DNA from 2 places in the Paenibacillus sp. E194 genome. Region 2 is predicted to be linked to the other one. Evidence: a T-box and tRNA genes for the amino acid it is inferred to sense, from the RefSeq annotation. Region 2 holds a T-box; the other holds one or more tRNA genes.

Region 1 (6,997 bases), on a different contig from region 2:
GATGTTCGGTTCCTGCTTAAGTGACTGGTACGCTTCCTCACTCAGCAAATCTGGCACATGCAAGAGCCGATACTGAGCGCCTACGCGCTTCGCCATCGTGGATGCGATTGTGTTTGCTTGATATTCCAAGCTCTCCCCAAGTCCCCCACGTGCAGGTACGAACCAATTTCCTTTCAACGGTGATGAACTCGTCAAATGATCTGCCATTGCAGCCAATGTGGAGCCGCCTGTCACCGCCACGACATCTTCCTTGTCCATTACGCTGCTGAGCGCTCTACAAGCCGCTTGCCCGAGTTCTTGCTTCACGGCAGGCGATACATCCGAATTGCCGGGTACGACAATGACCTGCTTCAAACCGAATGCTTGGCGGATACTCTCCTCCAGCTGGCGCATCCCGAGCAATTCGCCCATCACGGATTCCAGCTTCCGGACAAGTTGCCGGCCTTCATCAGTGATTCGCATACCCGTGTTATCCGAATCAATCAGGCCTTGCGCCTTCAATAAATCGGTCTCTGCACGGAGCACACGCTCGGTCATCTGCAATGACGTTGCCAGCGTTCTTCTCCCAATGGAGTCGGACAACATGATTTGATGCAGGATGGTGTAACGCTTCTTCAACAGTTCAATGAGTTCAGGTAGAAGTCGCTTCTGTATTTCTAACCACTCACGCATTCTCTCCACTCCTGCTTCCCATAAGCAACCGTTGGACTAAAAACGTCCCATCTCTACATTTTTTGTCCCACCACTATTCTACCGAATAACGCAGCAACTTGCAAGTATCCTGAACCCCTGATTTCGCGCCCAAAATCGTGAATTTTCTGCCTATAAACAACTTCTATAATAAGCAAGCAATATCGAAGTTATTCAATATCAGACAACATATCCAAAAGGGCATACGACATCCTATGATGTAATTAACCCAAAATGCGACAAGTTAATACATATTTCGCAAAAATTTTAGACATTCCTCAGTATAGACATTAATGAGGGACATCATGCCATGCTCATACCTGCGTTTACAAAAGTTTTGATCTCCCCTCAACATCCTGTTCGTTCTCCTCGTCCCTATTTAGTTTAGCCATCAACATTACTCACTTATATCGGGCAACGCCCACCTATTCGGCACCGTCTAAAAGAATTCAACCGTTCCCTCCTCAAAAGTTAAAACCTTAATTCAAGTTGGAGGAGACTCTTCGCTACGATGCCAATACCACTGTCTCTGTATCCCACTAATCAATAGGCAACTTCCAAACTCTCCATTTGAAGCAAATTATTCAAGGCTCTCACTTGACTTTGTAATACGCTTTCTTATATAATAAATTTTGCTCTTGTATGAATGCGCCCGTGGTCCAATGGATATGACGTAGGCCTCCGGAGCCTGAGATCAAGGTTCGATTCCTTGCGGGCGCGCCATTTACACTCCTGTCCTTATTTGGTACAGGATAAGAAGCTACGTTACGCATATATTTAGGTGAATAAGCACGGAAGTAACATCTTGAATTTTGCAGAAGCGAAACGATAGATGTTTTTTTCTCGACATAGTTTGACCATCTTTGACTTTTTGTATCAAGTCCTTTATATTGAATGTGTAATGATATTAGTTAGGAGGGGTTATCTTGAGTTATGTACCCGTAGTTGTTGAACAGACGAATCGTGGCGAAAGATCTTATGATATTTACTCTCGATTGTTGAAGGATCGCATCATCTTCCTCGGAACAGAAGTGAACGATCTTGTGGCGAATTCGATTATCGCCCAGCTGTTGTTCTTGGCTGCAGATGACCCGGAGAAGGATATTCATTTGTACATCAATAGCCCGGGCGGTTCGATCTCGGCCGGCATGGCCATATATGATACAATGCAGCACATCAAGCCAGACGTATCAACGATTTGCGTGGGCTTGGCAGCTTCCATGGGAGCGTTCCTGCTTAATGCAGGTGCCAAGGGCAAGCGTTTCGCCCTGCCGAACAGTGAAATTATGATTCATCAGCCGCTTGGCGGAGCACAAGGTCAAGCGTCCGATATCGAGATTCGCGCACGCCGCATCTTGAAGATGCGCGACACGTTGAACAAAATTTTGGCGGATCGCACAGGCCAACCACTTGAGCGCGTGGAGCGCGATACGGATCGCGACTACTTCATGTCTGCCCAAGAAGCGTTTGAGTACGGTCTGGTTGATAAGGTTCTTGGCAAAGAATAAGCGGTAAAGTGATACAGCCTCTCTCATGCAAATCATTTTGCATGTAGAGAGGCTGTTTTTATTGCTTATTTTCAACTGAAATGAATCACGAAAAGCAAGGTTTACTTAGGTAAGAATGATCGGCAAGGACTCGAAACCGAACATAAACTCACTCTGGATGCGCTTTAACGGCTTGGAATGATCACATTGGTAGTTCGGGAAACGATCGAGCATTGCATTCAACGCTATCCTCGCTTCCAGCCGTGCAAGTTGGGCCCCCAGGCAGAAGTGGATACCATGACCAAACGCTAAATGCGGGTTCGGCTGACGACGAATATGGAAGAGATCTGGCTGCTCGAACACAGACTCGTCATGATTCGCCGATCCAATCCACAACATGACGAACTGCCCTTCAGTTAACATCATGCCATCTACTTCCACATCCTTCTTCACACGGCGAAACATTAACTGTACCGGCGAGGTAAACCGCAGCACTTCTTCAATAGCGCCAGGCAGTAAAGAACGATCGGATCTAATATCGTCCCATGCGATGCGCTCACTGTCGAAACATACTAGAGCAGAAGAGAGCAAATTCGTTGTCGTTTCATTACCAGCCACAAGCAGCAAAATACAGAACCCAATGAGTTCATAAGGAGACAACGGCTCTCCGTCAGCCTTTGCATGCACAAGCCTAGTGATCAGATCATCCTGTGGATTACGGCGGCGTTCTTCTGCGATCGCCTCGAAATATACAGCCATCTCCTTTTGGCAATTGCTATTGCGGTCAATGTCACCACTCACCAATGCCTCCGACCATTCCCGGAACTGATCTCGATCGTGTACTGGTATGCCGAGTATTTCTGCGATTACAATAATCGGGAGCGGAACTGCGAAATCTTGAACCGCATCCATTCGTCCATTCCTTTCCACCTTATCTAGAAGCTCATTCGCCAATGCTTCAATTCGTGGAATCATCTTTTCAATGGATCTAGGTGTAAATGCTTGCGAAACTAATGTTCGAAGCTGGCTATGCTTCGGCGGATCGGTGCGGAGGATGCTGTATTCAATCGGCCGCTTGTCTTCGCTTCGCAATTCGGAGGAAAAATGATCGTTATCAGCAAATATGCTCTTAATATGATCGTATCGGTACGCATGCCAGAACGTTCCCCCCAGCAGCTGAGGACTCTCTGAACGCAACAAAGAGCTCTCTGACCATAACAGAGGACTCTCTGAACGCATGGTTTTGTAATGAGATAATGGCAACACTTCATGGTCTTGAATCCATTTTATCATTCAACCTCTCCCCTCCTTAACCGTGCAACATAGCTTCAGTCACAACCTCTTCCTCTATTTACAGGTGTTAGAATAATATCTTACATTAAAATAAATATATGTAAATTATGACCTACATAGACCTAGGCCTGTATGTACAAAAACAACTTCGGGTCGACCTGTTACAAACCGAAATTAATTCATTTAGCTTCAAAAAAAGGACCGCATCGCGCAAACGCCGATGCGGTCTATATATGTTCTAGGGGTAAACTGTAAACCATGAGAAAGATGAAACGGATCACCTTGTGCAACGGAAGACTCCGGTTGACCAAGGCCAGTAATCGCTGCCGGCAACCCTCCTTCGCAAGAACTCATCTGTCATTCGGTCCATTGTTAGAATACTAGAGTTACATTAAAGAAAACTGAACCGAACCTTAAAATAAGATAAAAAGCAATTCCCTCAATGGCAATACACCTATAATGTCCACCCTACAGAAATTGTTGTACACACCACGAAATCATTCCATTTCCGATTGGAATCGTTTACAATATGAATATTGCCGCTTTTTTTTCAATTTCCCGCTTTACAGATGAAGCGAAACGTATACAATAATTACAAATCATCAACATTTCTTCTCTATTAGATTGTCTTCTTACTTATTGCCAGATCCACTTCATAGCAAGATTACATCAAGAGACTACTAGGAGGCTTGTCAGGATGAGTTGGAACTATTTTCGGTCGAAGCTGCTATTACAGTACATATGGTCGTATATATTGATTTTTCTCATCCCATTAGTGGTTCTCACGATCTTCATCTATCAAAATGCCGTCAACAATCTTCGTTCCGAAATCGAGCAATCGAACGTGAACCAGCTCAATCAGGTGAAGCTGAACATCGATTCTCGCATGACGGAGCTTCGAGACATTGCTTCCCGCATTGCTTATGATGAACAATTGACACCTTATATGATACGACATCCCTATTACAGCCGCGATGCAATATCCGCACTCGGCAAATATAAAGCAAACAGTTCCATTCTAGAAGAGCTATTCCTTTTCTACAGGAACAGCCACGCCATCTACTCGTCAAAAGGGATGACCAATATAGATGTTCTCTTTGATCAATACTATCTATTCGAGGACTGGAGCAAGAAGGATATTATTAAAGAGCTGGAAACTGAGCTCTATCCTGTCGTGCGACCAGCGGAATCCGTTAACTTAAGCATGAATATTACCAAGTCCATGCTTGCGTACATGATCCCAATCACTCCTAACAGCTCATCTCCACACGGAACAGTACTGTTCCTGATGGAGGAATCGAAGCTAACGGGGCTTATGGACACCGTTCTGAATGGATTCAAAGGCAATACCTACATCTTCGACGAGAAGGGCCGTGTGCTTACCCAGAATAATCATGGAGAACCCCTCCCGAAGAATGAGATTCGCTTGCTGTCAGGACTTGGTTCCGGCATCCATAGCTTGAAGCTGGATAACAGGCAGCAATCCGTTGTGTCTGTTAAATCCTCCATGAATGGATGGACCTATGTAACGGCCATGCCGAGCGAGCAATTTTTCGGGCGTGTGTTCCATATCCAGACCTTCTTCATGCTCGCGTTCGCTGTAGTGGTCATCGCCGGCATTCTGGCAGCCGTATTACTAGCTCGCAAGCAATACCATCCAATCCATGATCTTATGGAATTTGCCTTGTTGAATGAAGAAGCCTCTGCCGCACAGCCGGCACCTAAGAGACGCAATGAGCTGGAGTGGATTCGTAAAACTCTTCATGATTATAGTACCCGCGTCGATATTCAAGAGCCATTTGCCCGCAATCAGTTTCTTCTCATGCTGCTCAAGCATGGGAAGCTGGACAACCCAGAATCTGCACATATTATGGAGATGATCGGCATAGAACTGACAGGCAAGTACTATTTCATCATTGCAATCTCTTGGGACGAGTATCCTGGCATCGCAGATGCATTGCAGCATCGTCAGCAGATTGTAGAGCTGCTCGAGGAGATTGAAATTCCGGAATACGGTGCACACGCATATGGCATTGAGCTGCCGCATTTTGATCAATTCGCCCTCATCGTCAGTATGAATGAGGACTCAAGAATCTCCGTGGAGCACCAGATGGAACAAATCGTCGAAGCTCTTCGAATCATCGTGATGGAGAGCACGCACCTCATCCCATCCATTGGTGTTGGTAATGCCTATGAGGATGCTGCGCTCTTGAATCAGTCTTATATCGAATCAGCTTCTGCACTGGAGTATCGCATGGCGAACGGCAAGGGCAGCATTACGTATTTCAACAAGTTGTCCCATACGCCTAACGATACGTTCTGGATTGCCAAGGACTCCCTGCTTAAGCTTACTCAAAGCTTGAAGCAAGGCAATGATACTGTTGCAATGCAAATGATTGAAGCGATATTCAACAAGCTGAAGGCAGAGCGCGTATCGATCTCACTCCTTCGCTGTATTTGCTTCGATATTATGAATACCTTGTTGAAGACAGCGTCTGAGCTCGGCTTGAACGAGTTAATTCGCGATATTCCGAGCTTCACCTCCTTCGAGTCACTGGAGGAGCTTGAGAAGAAGCTTCAGCTCTTAGCCGCACATATTTGCGAACAAGTAGAGCGCAACTCGGAAAATGAACAGCTCTCTTTAATGGACAGCGTCATTGCGTATGTCGATCAACAATATACCGACTACAGCTTGAGCTTGGAAGCAATCGCACAGAAGTTCTCTATCTCGTCCTCTTATCTCAGCCGTTCATTCAAGGAGAAGACAGGCAGCAACTTCTCTCAATATATATGGCAGCGCCGCATGGATGAGGTCATTCGGCAGCTGCTGACGACTAGTGATCCGCTGAAGGACATCATCGTCAGGGTCGGATATATGGATACACCGAACTTTATTCGAAAGTTCAAGAAAGAGACGGGATATACACCAGGCCAATATCGGAAGCTTCATGCTTCAAGCGAGCAAGCGAAGGCCGCAGCAGATGCAGACGATGAATCCACAAGCTAAGTGTATACGCCACAAAAGAAAACGAGCACCGAGGGCAGGATATGAATGCCTAAGGTGCTCGTTCGCTTTCCGATTAGCTTATTTCATATTTTACAAGGTTACAACTAGCATTTACTTTCCAGTGTTCCATTGGTCATAGGCTTTTTGATAAATCTCAACGATTTTCTCAGCGCCCATCTTCTTCAATGTACCTATATACTTATCCCAATTCGCAAGCGGTTCTTGCCCTGTTACGAACTTCGCTTCCATTTGCTTCACGTAAGTGTCGAGGTCAGAGCGCAGGCTCGATACTTGCTGCTGATCAGCCTCGGACAAATATACGCTCGGGAATGGAACTTTCGCGATCGGATTGATTTTTTCCTCTGTTTCTTTCTTCAACCACTTCTCGAATTCGCCTTCGAATCCACGTTTCACTTCTTCTGTCATGACTTTCGGAACGATCGTACCGTAGTCCGGCGTCAAAGTTGCACGATAGTCCTCACGATCCTTACCATCCGGTACCGGAAGTTGTTTCTTTGTA
Region 2 (6,997 bases):
CATAATCAATGAAGTGAAGCAGATGATGCGATTCTCTTTTTCACAACTCACATCGATACAACGCCCTACATATGTTCCGGCGCTTCAACGCCAAGCAGGTTCAGCCCCGCTTCAAGCACTTGTGCCACGGCTGCGACGATACGCAATTTGTGGCGACGCTCGATCTCATTCTCTACGAGAATCTGCTCCTGATGGTAATAACGGTTGAACTGCTTGGCTGCATCAAGCAAATACCGAGCGAAGATGGACGGCTCATTGCTGGCCACCGCCATCTGAAGAGCTCGCTCATACTTGCTGAGAGACTTCAAGCAGACCCATGCTTCTTGACTTACTCCTCCTGCCGCAGTTGATTTCATGCTCGATTGTTCACCTGCGCTCTCGGCTGCATCCTTGCCAAGCGTCGCGGAATCCGCTGGACAATCAGAGTATGACGTCCATCCCCCTTTGACGAGCAAGCTCTTCGCTCTGACGAGTGTGAACTGTACATAAGGGCCGGTTTCGCCCTCATAGCGCAGCGCATCCTCCAAGTTGAAGTCAACAGACAACATACGACTGCTCTTCAGGTCACCGAAGATGATCGCACCAATCCCAACCTTCGATGCCACCTTGCCTTTCTCTTGCAGAGATGGATTCTTGTCTTCGATAATTTGCAGCGCGCGATTCTCTGCCTCATTCAATACCTCATCAAGGAAGATAACCTTGCCCTTGCGCGTAGACATCTTCTTCCCTTCAAATGTCATCAAGCCGAATGGGACATGAGTACATTCCTGTGCCCACTCATATCCCATCTTGCCAAGCACGGCGAATACCTGCTGAAAGTGCAGCTGCTGCTCCGCGCCAACTACATATATCAGCTTGTCAGCCTTCATGACTTCCTTACGATAGATCGCCGTTGCCAAATCACGTGTCGGGTAAATCGTTGTTCCGTTTGATTTCAATATCAAGCATGGCGGCATGCCCTCATCATCCAAACGAACGACCATAGCCCCATCACTTTCTTCGAGCAATTGAAGCTGCTGCAAATGAGCGACGACCGCATCCATCTTGTCATTGTAGAAGCTCTCGCCAAGAAAGTGATCGAAGTGAACGCCGAGTCGTTCGTACATGCGATTGAATTCAACCATACTTGCGTTAACGAAATACGTCCACAGCCGTACAGTCTCTGCATCGCCCGCCTCAAGCTTGCGGAACCATTCGCGCGCCTCGTCTTCCAGTCCCGGCTGCTGAGCCGCCTCCTCGTGGAATCTTACATACAGCTTCAAGCTCTCACGAATTGGATCTTGGCGCAGCGTGTCATCATCCCCCCACAGCTTATAAGCCGTAATCAGCTTGCCGAATTGGGTACCCCAATCCCCAAGGTGATTCACCTTCAACACCTCGTATCCTGCTGCTTCGTACAGGTGAGCGAGCGCATTTCCAATCATCGTAGAACGCAGATGACCGACACTGAACGGCTTCGCAATATTCGGGGACGACATATCAATAACGACACGCTGCCCCTCTCCGATCGACAGTCTGCCGAATAACGGCTCCTGCATGCGGGTAAGACAAGCCTCGCCATAGTAATCCTGATCAAAACATACATTCACATATCCGCCAGAGGCTTCCGCTCGCATCCGAATGTTATTGCTCTCTTGATTAATGCGTTCAGCAAGTTCCACCGCAATTTGCTGCGGAGAACGTCTCCACTGCTTCGCCAGTGTAAAGCAAGGGAACGCCAAGTCGCCGAGCTCGCTCTGCGGAGGTACTTCCAAGGCACGTTCGATGTCTGCCCTGTTCATGTTCAAAATAGGTTCTAGTACTTGCGCGGCAATTTCTTTTAGCATAAGTTCGTTCTCCTCCTGTTGTTGGTTACGATTCGCAACACGTTAAAAAGCCCCCGTCTACTAAGAGACGGAGGCTTGAATCCCCGTGGTACCACTCTACTTGACCCTACCCGGAAGCTTGTTGCTCCGAAAAGAGTCCACTCGATAAATAACGGCTGTCGCCGGGCTCCCCTACGTCCCATATGAGGCAGTTCACAGAGCCAACTCCCGGGTCCGCTTCCTCTTCATTCCGTATCGGCTTCCACCATCCCGATTCGCTGCAGCACGGATTGTGCAGAGTACTCTCCCGTTCATCGTTGTTGCGTCGATTTTCATTTTACACATTATATCCAGAACAATTAGGAAAAATCAACCTATCACATGCATCATTTTAGAAAAAATATATTCCTTACTATGCCATCCGAGTACATAACGTCATGACCAGTTGTGATTCACATCGAATACAAGTCTCATTCCGCTACCATCCGTCCAGCTTCGATTACCGCATTGTATACTTGCGATCCTCGGTTCCATTCAATTCGACCACAATATCTAGATAAGATTGCTCAATAAATTGGCACACAACCGGATAGATTTGGGGCTTGCCTGTTATATACCGGCGATCTGGCGTTCCATGATCACGTATTAACAATTCACTGATCACTCTCGCACTTCCAACACCAGTCTCCACATATTGCTTCACGGCCGCCTGTTCAGCAGCAGTAAGCCCATTCCCAGCATTACTAACTTCTTGAACCACAGCAGCAGGCTCGGGCTCCGTCCACGACCATAAGTCGAACTCCTCTAGAATCGGAGCAGGTGCAGGATCAGGAGCTGCGCTAGGCTCGCTTGTCTTCGGCGAAGGTGAAGCATTTCTCACCACAGGCTTGCGTCGCAGCATATTGATCTGCTTGTCCAACAAGGGCAGTCCAAGCGACAATTGCTGTTGTAGATGTTCAGGCAAATCTGCCACAGAATAGGCATCTGGAGCAGGTCGCCAATCGTTGGCTATTTTCAACAAAATCTCATCAAGCTCATAATCAATGGCCTCGAATCCCTTCTTAATCGTCGCCACGATTGCAGCATCAATCCCTAAGTGCTCCTTCAAGTGCTCAATGCCGAATTTTTTGATCTCGCCTGTTTTCCGGTTTTTCACCTCATGCTGATATCGAAGAGAACGGCCGCATTCGCATCTTAGCTCTGGACTTATCGTCCCCGCATCTTTATACCCCGTATAAATCCAATCATCTAACAGCGCCTCGATGTCCTCTGGTGCCGCATGATCTGGAACATGATGCCCCTTCTCCTTCGCCATCGCATTGGCGAACGCCGTACGGCGAGAGCGAACGAGATAGTTATTCAGGAACTCACGTTGGTTGTCATTGAGCTGCGATAACATCTCATCCCGTTCCTGGATAGTTAATATCATATCTTCTCCTCCTCGCGCTTTGCTCCATTACTGTCTATTGTACAGGAAGTACAGCATGGAAGTGAAGGCATGCCTTACATGAAGAAGCCGCCCTCGCGCAGGCAGTCAATCACTCCCCCGCTGGGCGGCAACCTATTGTAGGCACATCGATAAGAACGGCGATCCCTAAGAAGCGAAGCTAAATGAAGAATATTTATTCTTAATCAATGGCATTTTACGATCGGATCTGGACTTGCCATTATGAAGCATCAATTCGTTCCTGCGGCGCTTGAAAGCATTTCTTGCATACCTTAATCTGTACGCCATTCCCTCTTGTCCGATTATACAGCAGCTTAATGCGAGTGCTGGCGCAGACCGGACATGTACCTCGGCCACGTGAAGGCAGATTCCATAATGATTTACCGCGTTTGTTCTTCGCCATTCTATCCCCTCATTTCCTGTCAATTCATTCGTTCTCCTACCCTTATGTATGAATGAGGGGAAATATGACTGTATGATTCAGCTTCAGCATTACTATTAAATCCCAATAACTCACAATACATGATAAACACATTCCTTCACCGCTTTCGCTTCAACTCATGGTATGATGGAGATAAGTACTTCGGTATGAACATGAAAGAAGAAAAGGAGAATGATTATGGCAATTCGCATTCTTACCGACAGCGCTGTTGACCTCCCTCAATCTGTCATTGACGAGTTGGGGATTACTGTCATGCCGCTAATCGTTACTATAGACAATGAACAATATGAGGACGGAGTAACAATTACGCCGAAAGCCATGCTCGATGGCATGCGCGAAGGCAATGTATATAAGACTTCTCAACTCTCGATGGAGGTATTGCAGACAACCTTCCAATCGATTGCCGAAGCGAACGATGAAGCTATCTATATTGCGTTCTCGTCTGAACTATCAGGAACGTATGCCTCTTCCCGCATTATGCATGATATGGTACAAGATGACTTCCCGTCCTTCACTTGCAGTATTATCGATTCCAAATGCGCTTCACTCGGGTTTGGCCTTGTTGTTAGACAGGCTGCGCTCTGGGCGCGTGAGGGATTGCCTAGGGAAGAGATTATCACACGCACACAATCCCTTGCCCGGCAAATGGAGCATGTGTTCACGGTCGATGACCTGCAATATTTGTATCGCGGCGGACGTGTCAGCAAGTCATCAGCCATCATTGGCGGACTGCTCAATATTAAGCCCGTGCTTCATGTTGAGGATGGAAAACTCATTCCAGTCGATAAAGTAAGAGGCAGAAAGAAATCCATTCAGCGTCTTGTCGAACTGATGGAGGAGCGAGCGAATCTCGATGATAAGCAGCAGGTCATCGGCATCGCCCATGGTGATGACGCAGAAGCGATGGAGCAGTTGAAGTCGATGATTACTGAACGCTTCGGGATGACGAACTTCCTGATTAGTTCCATTGGTTGCGCAGTTGGCGCTCATTCAGGCCCAGGAACATTAGCGCTCTTCTTCCCGAATAAATCCTATTCCGCATAAAAGTTTCAACATGGCTGCCCTGGAATTGAAGATGCAGGAGACGAATCCACTCGCTCCTTGAACAGTAAGATGCCCGCACAATCGGCGCTAACCGATCGTGCGGGCATCTGCTTCTTATGTCAGCTTCTGGACTATTGTTACGTCCATTTCGCCAATTGGCCCTCTATCGTATCCAATGTAACCTTGGATTTCTGGAATAATGTAGATGGCACGCTCGCATTATATTTCACGATTTTCTGATTCACATCGGACATCGCGGCCGCTACGTTGGTTTGGGGCTGATCCTTGCTCAGCTTCATAATACGCTGCAGTTCATCTCTAATCTCATGCTGAAGCGCAAGCCAGGAAGGAACAACATTCGCGTTGTGCAGCACCCCGTTCAACGGGTCTCCACCTCGCACCTCTAGCGGCTTGCCCTTGCCAGGCAAATCATCCAATCCACCCTTCTTCTCATATTGAGTAAAGACATCATCCAACCAATTGCTCATCATTCGTTCAGTTGCAATTGTTTGCGGTGCATCCTCTGCGATTTCCGATTTAATCGGCTTAACCTCTGCTGACTGCTTGCTTTCCTTTCGGAACCAACCCATTTCGATCCCCCCAATCACATGAATAACATAATTATCCATTCCGTTTCACAATTTTGTCTAGTATGCACCATCCTTTAAATGTGACAATTTCGTGCGAGATACATTGTGCACCCAATTCCGGCATAGCAAAAAACCCATTGGAATTCATCCAATGGGCCGTCACTATTGGTTATTGTCAGACTAGCTTGTTAAGAGCCTAAGAGGCTACTGAATGTTCGGTTTCTTCCTCGCTCTGCGTTCCATCAGATTGCTGCTTCGTACCGTTGAACAGCAGGTTCATTACCAGCGCGGTAAAGGTTCCTGCTACGATTCCGTTATCCGTTAAGATTCGAACTGTTGACGGCAGGCTCGCGAACAATTGAGGCACTACCGTTACACCAAGTCCCATCCCTACCGAGCAGGCAATAATGAGCAGGTTCTCGTGACGATTCATATCAACTTGAGAGCCGAGCATCCGCAGACCGCTCGACACAACCATACCGAACATGGCAACCATGGCGCCGCCGAGCACTGAACTCGGAATTAAAGTCGTTAATGCGGCAATTTTCGGTACTAGTCCAAGCAGCATCAGCAATCCACCCGCGACCACGATCACATCACGTGTTTTCACACGGCTCATTTGTATAAGCCCGACATTTTGGGAATATGTCGTATACGGGAATGCATTGAAGATACCGCCAATCGTTATGGCTAGACCCTCTGCCCGATAGCCGCGTGCCAGATCCTTCGAATCCACGTCCCGGTCTATAATTTTGCCTAGAGCCATGAACACGCCTGTGGATTCAGCAATGCCGACCATTGCTACAATAATCATAGTCAGGATAGCCGTCATATTAAATTTCGGAACGCCGAAATAAAAAGGCTGTACTGCATGGAACCAGGATGCCTCCGCTACGGGAGTGAAATCAACCTGACCCATGAGAGCTGCGATCGTTGTGCCGATGACAAGCCCTAATAAGATCGATACCGCACGGATAAATCCGGCGGACAGCTTGTTCATAATAACGATAAATATGAGTACACCGAAGCCAAGCAGCAAGTTCGTTGGACTGCCGAAGTCCGGATTGCCTTGGCCTCCTCCTAAATCCGTGAATGCAACAGGAATTAGCGTTACACCGATAATCGTTACAACAGAGCCCGTTACGACAGGCGGAAATAGACGAATTAACTTGCCGAATAAGCCCCCGAACAAGATGACGAATATACCCATCGCAATGATGGCTCCGTAAATATACGAAATGCCAAAATCCTTCCCGATTGCGATCATGGGCGTAACGGCTTGGAATGCACAGCCTAACACGACAGGCATTCCGATGCCGAACCACCGATTCGCAAACACTTGCAGCAGCGTGGCGATCCCACACATAAATAAATCAATGGCAACCAAGTACGTAATTTGCTCTTGATTGAATCCTAAATTGCCGCCCACGATGAGCGGAACGATAACCGCTCCGGCATACATAGCGAGCACATGCTGCAAGCCAAGCGAGAAGGTTTGCAGCGGATGCCGATTTTTCACAAAGATACGGTTATCGAAGCGGCTCATTGCTGCACCGCTTCCGATGTCGTTTCCGCAGCTTCATTCACGAATGTTACACCCTCATTTGACAGAGAAGCAATACGAGCTAAGGATTCAACACGGTATCCTGCATCGAGCAGCATTTGGCGT

What was found. A T-box is a leader RNA that pairs with one kind of tRNA and senses whether it is charged. The one in region 2 lies ahead of argS (arginine--tRNA ligase), so its partner is inferred to be a tRNA-Arg.
Region 1: it has a tRNA-Arg gene. The T-box ahead of argS (arginine--tRNA ligase) is inferred to sense a tRNA for this amino acid. The anticodon was not compared.

The regions. Positions count from the first base shown of each region.
Region 1 is NZ_JMDX01000028.1:18,929-25,925, forward strand. It holds gene AZ66_RS06075 (sugar-binding transcriptional regulator) at 1-672, opposite strand, end outside; tRNA gene AZ66_RS06080 (tRNA-Arg) at 1,339-1,413, shown strand; gene clpP (ATP-dependent Clp endopeptidase proteolytic subunit ClpP) at 1,617-2,198, shown strand; gene AZ66_RS06090 (cytochrome P450) at 2,304-3,470, opposite strand; gene AZ66_RS06095 (helix-turn-helix domain-containing protein) at 4,168-6,477, shown strand; gene AZ66_RS06100 (extracellular solute-binding protein) at 6,589-6,997, opposite strand, start outside.
Region 2 is NZ_JMDX01000182.1:5,187-12,183, reverse strand. It holds gene argS (arginine--tRNA ligase) at 66-1,826, opposite strand; T-box leader at 1,887-2,129, opposite strand; gene AZ66_RS21010 (DUF3895 domain-containing protein) at 2,305-3,234, opposite strand; gene AZ66_RS21005 (hypothetical protein) at 3,473-3,655, opposite strand; gene AZ66_RS21000 (DegV family protein) at 3,872-4,738, shown strand; gene AZ66_RS20995 (J-domain-containing protein) at 4,876-5,328, opposite strand; gene AZ66_RS20990 (nucleobase:cation symporter-2 family protein) at 5,525-6,874, opposite strand; gene AZ66_RS20985 (xanthine phosphoribosyltransferase) at 6,871-6,997, opposite strand, start outside.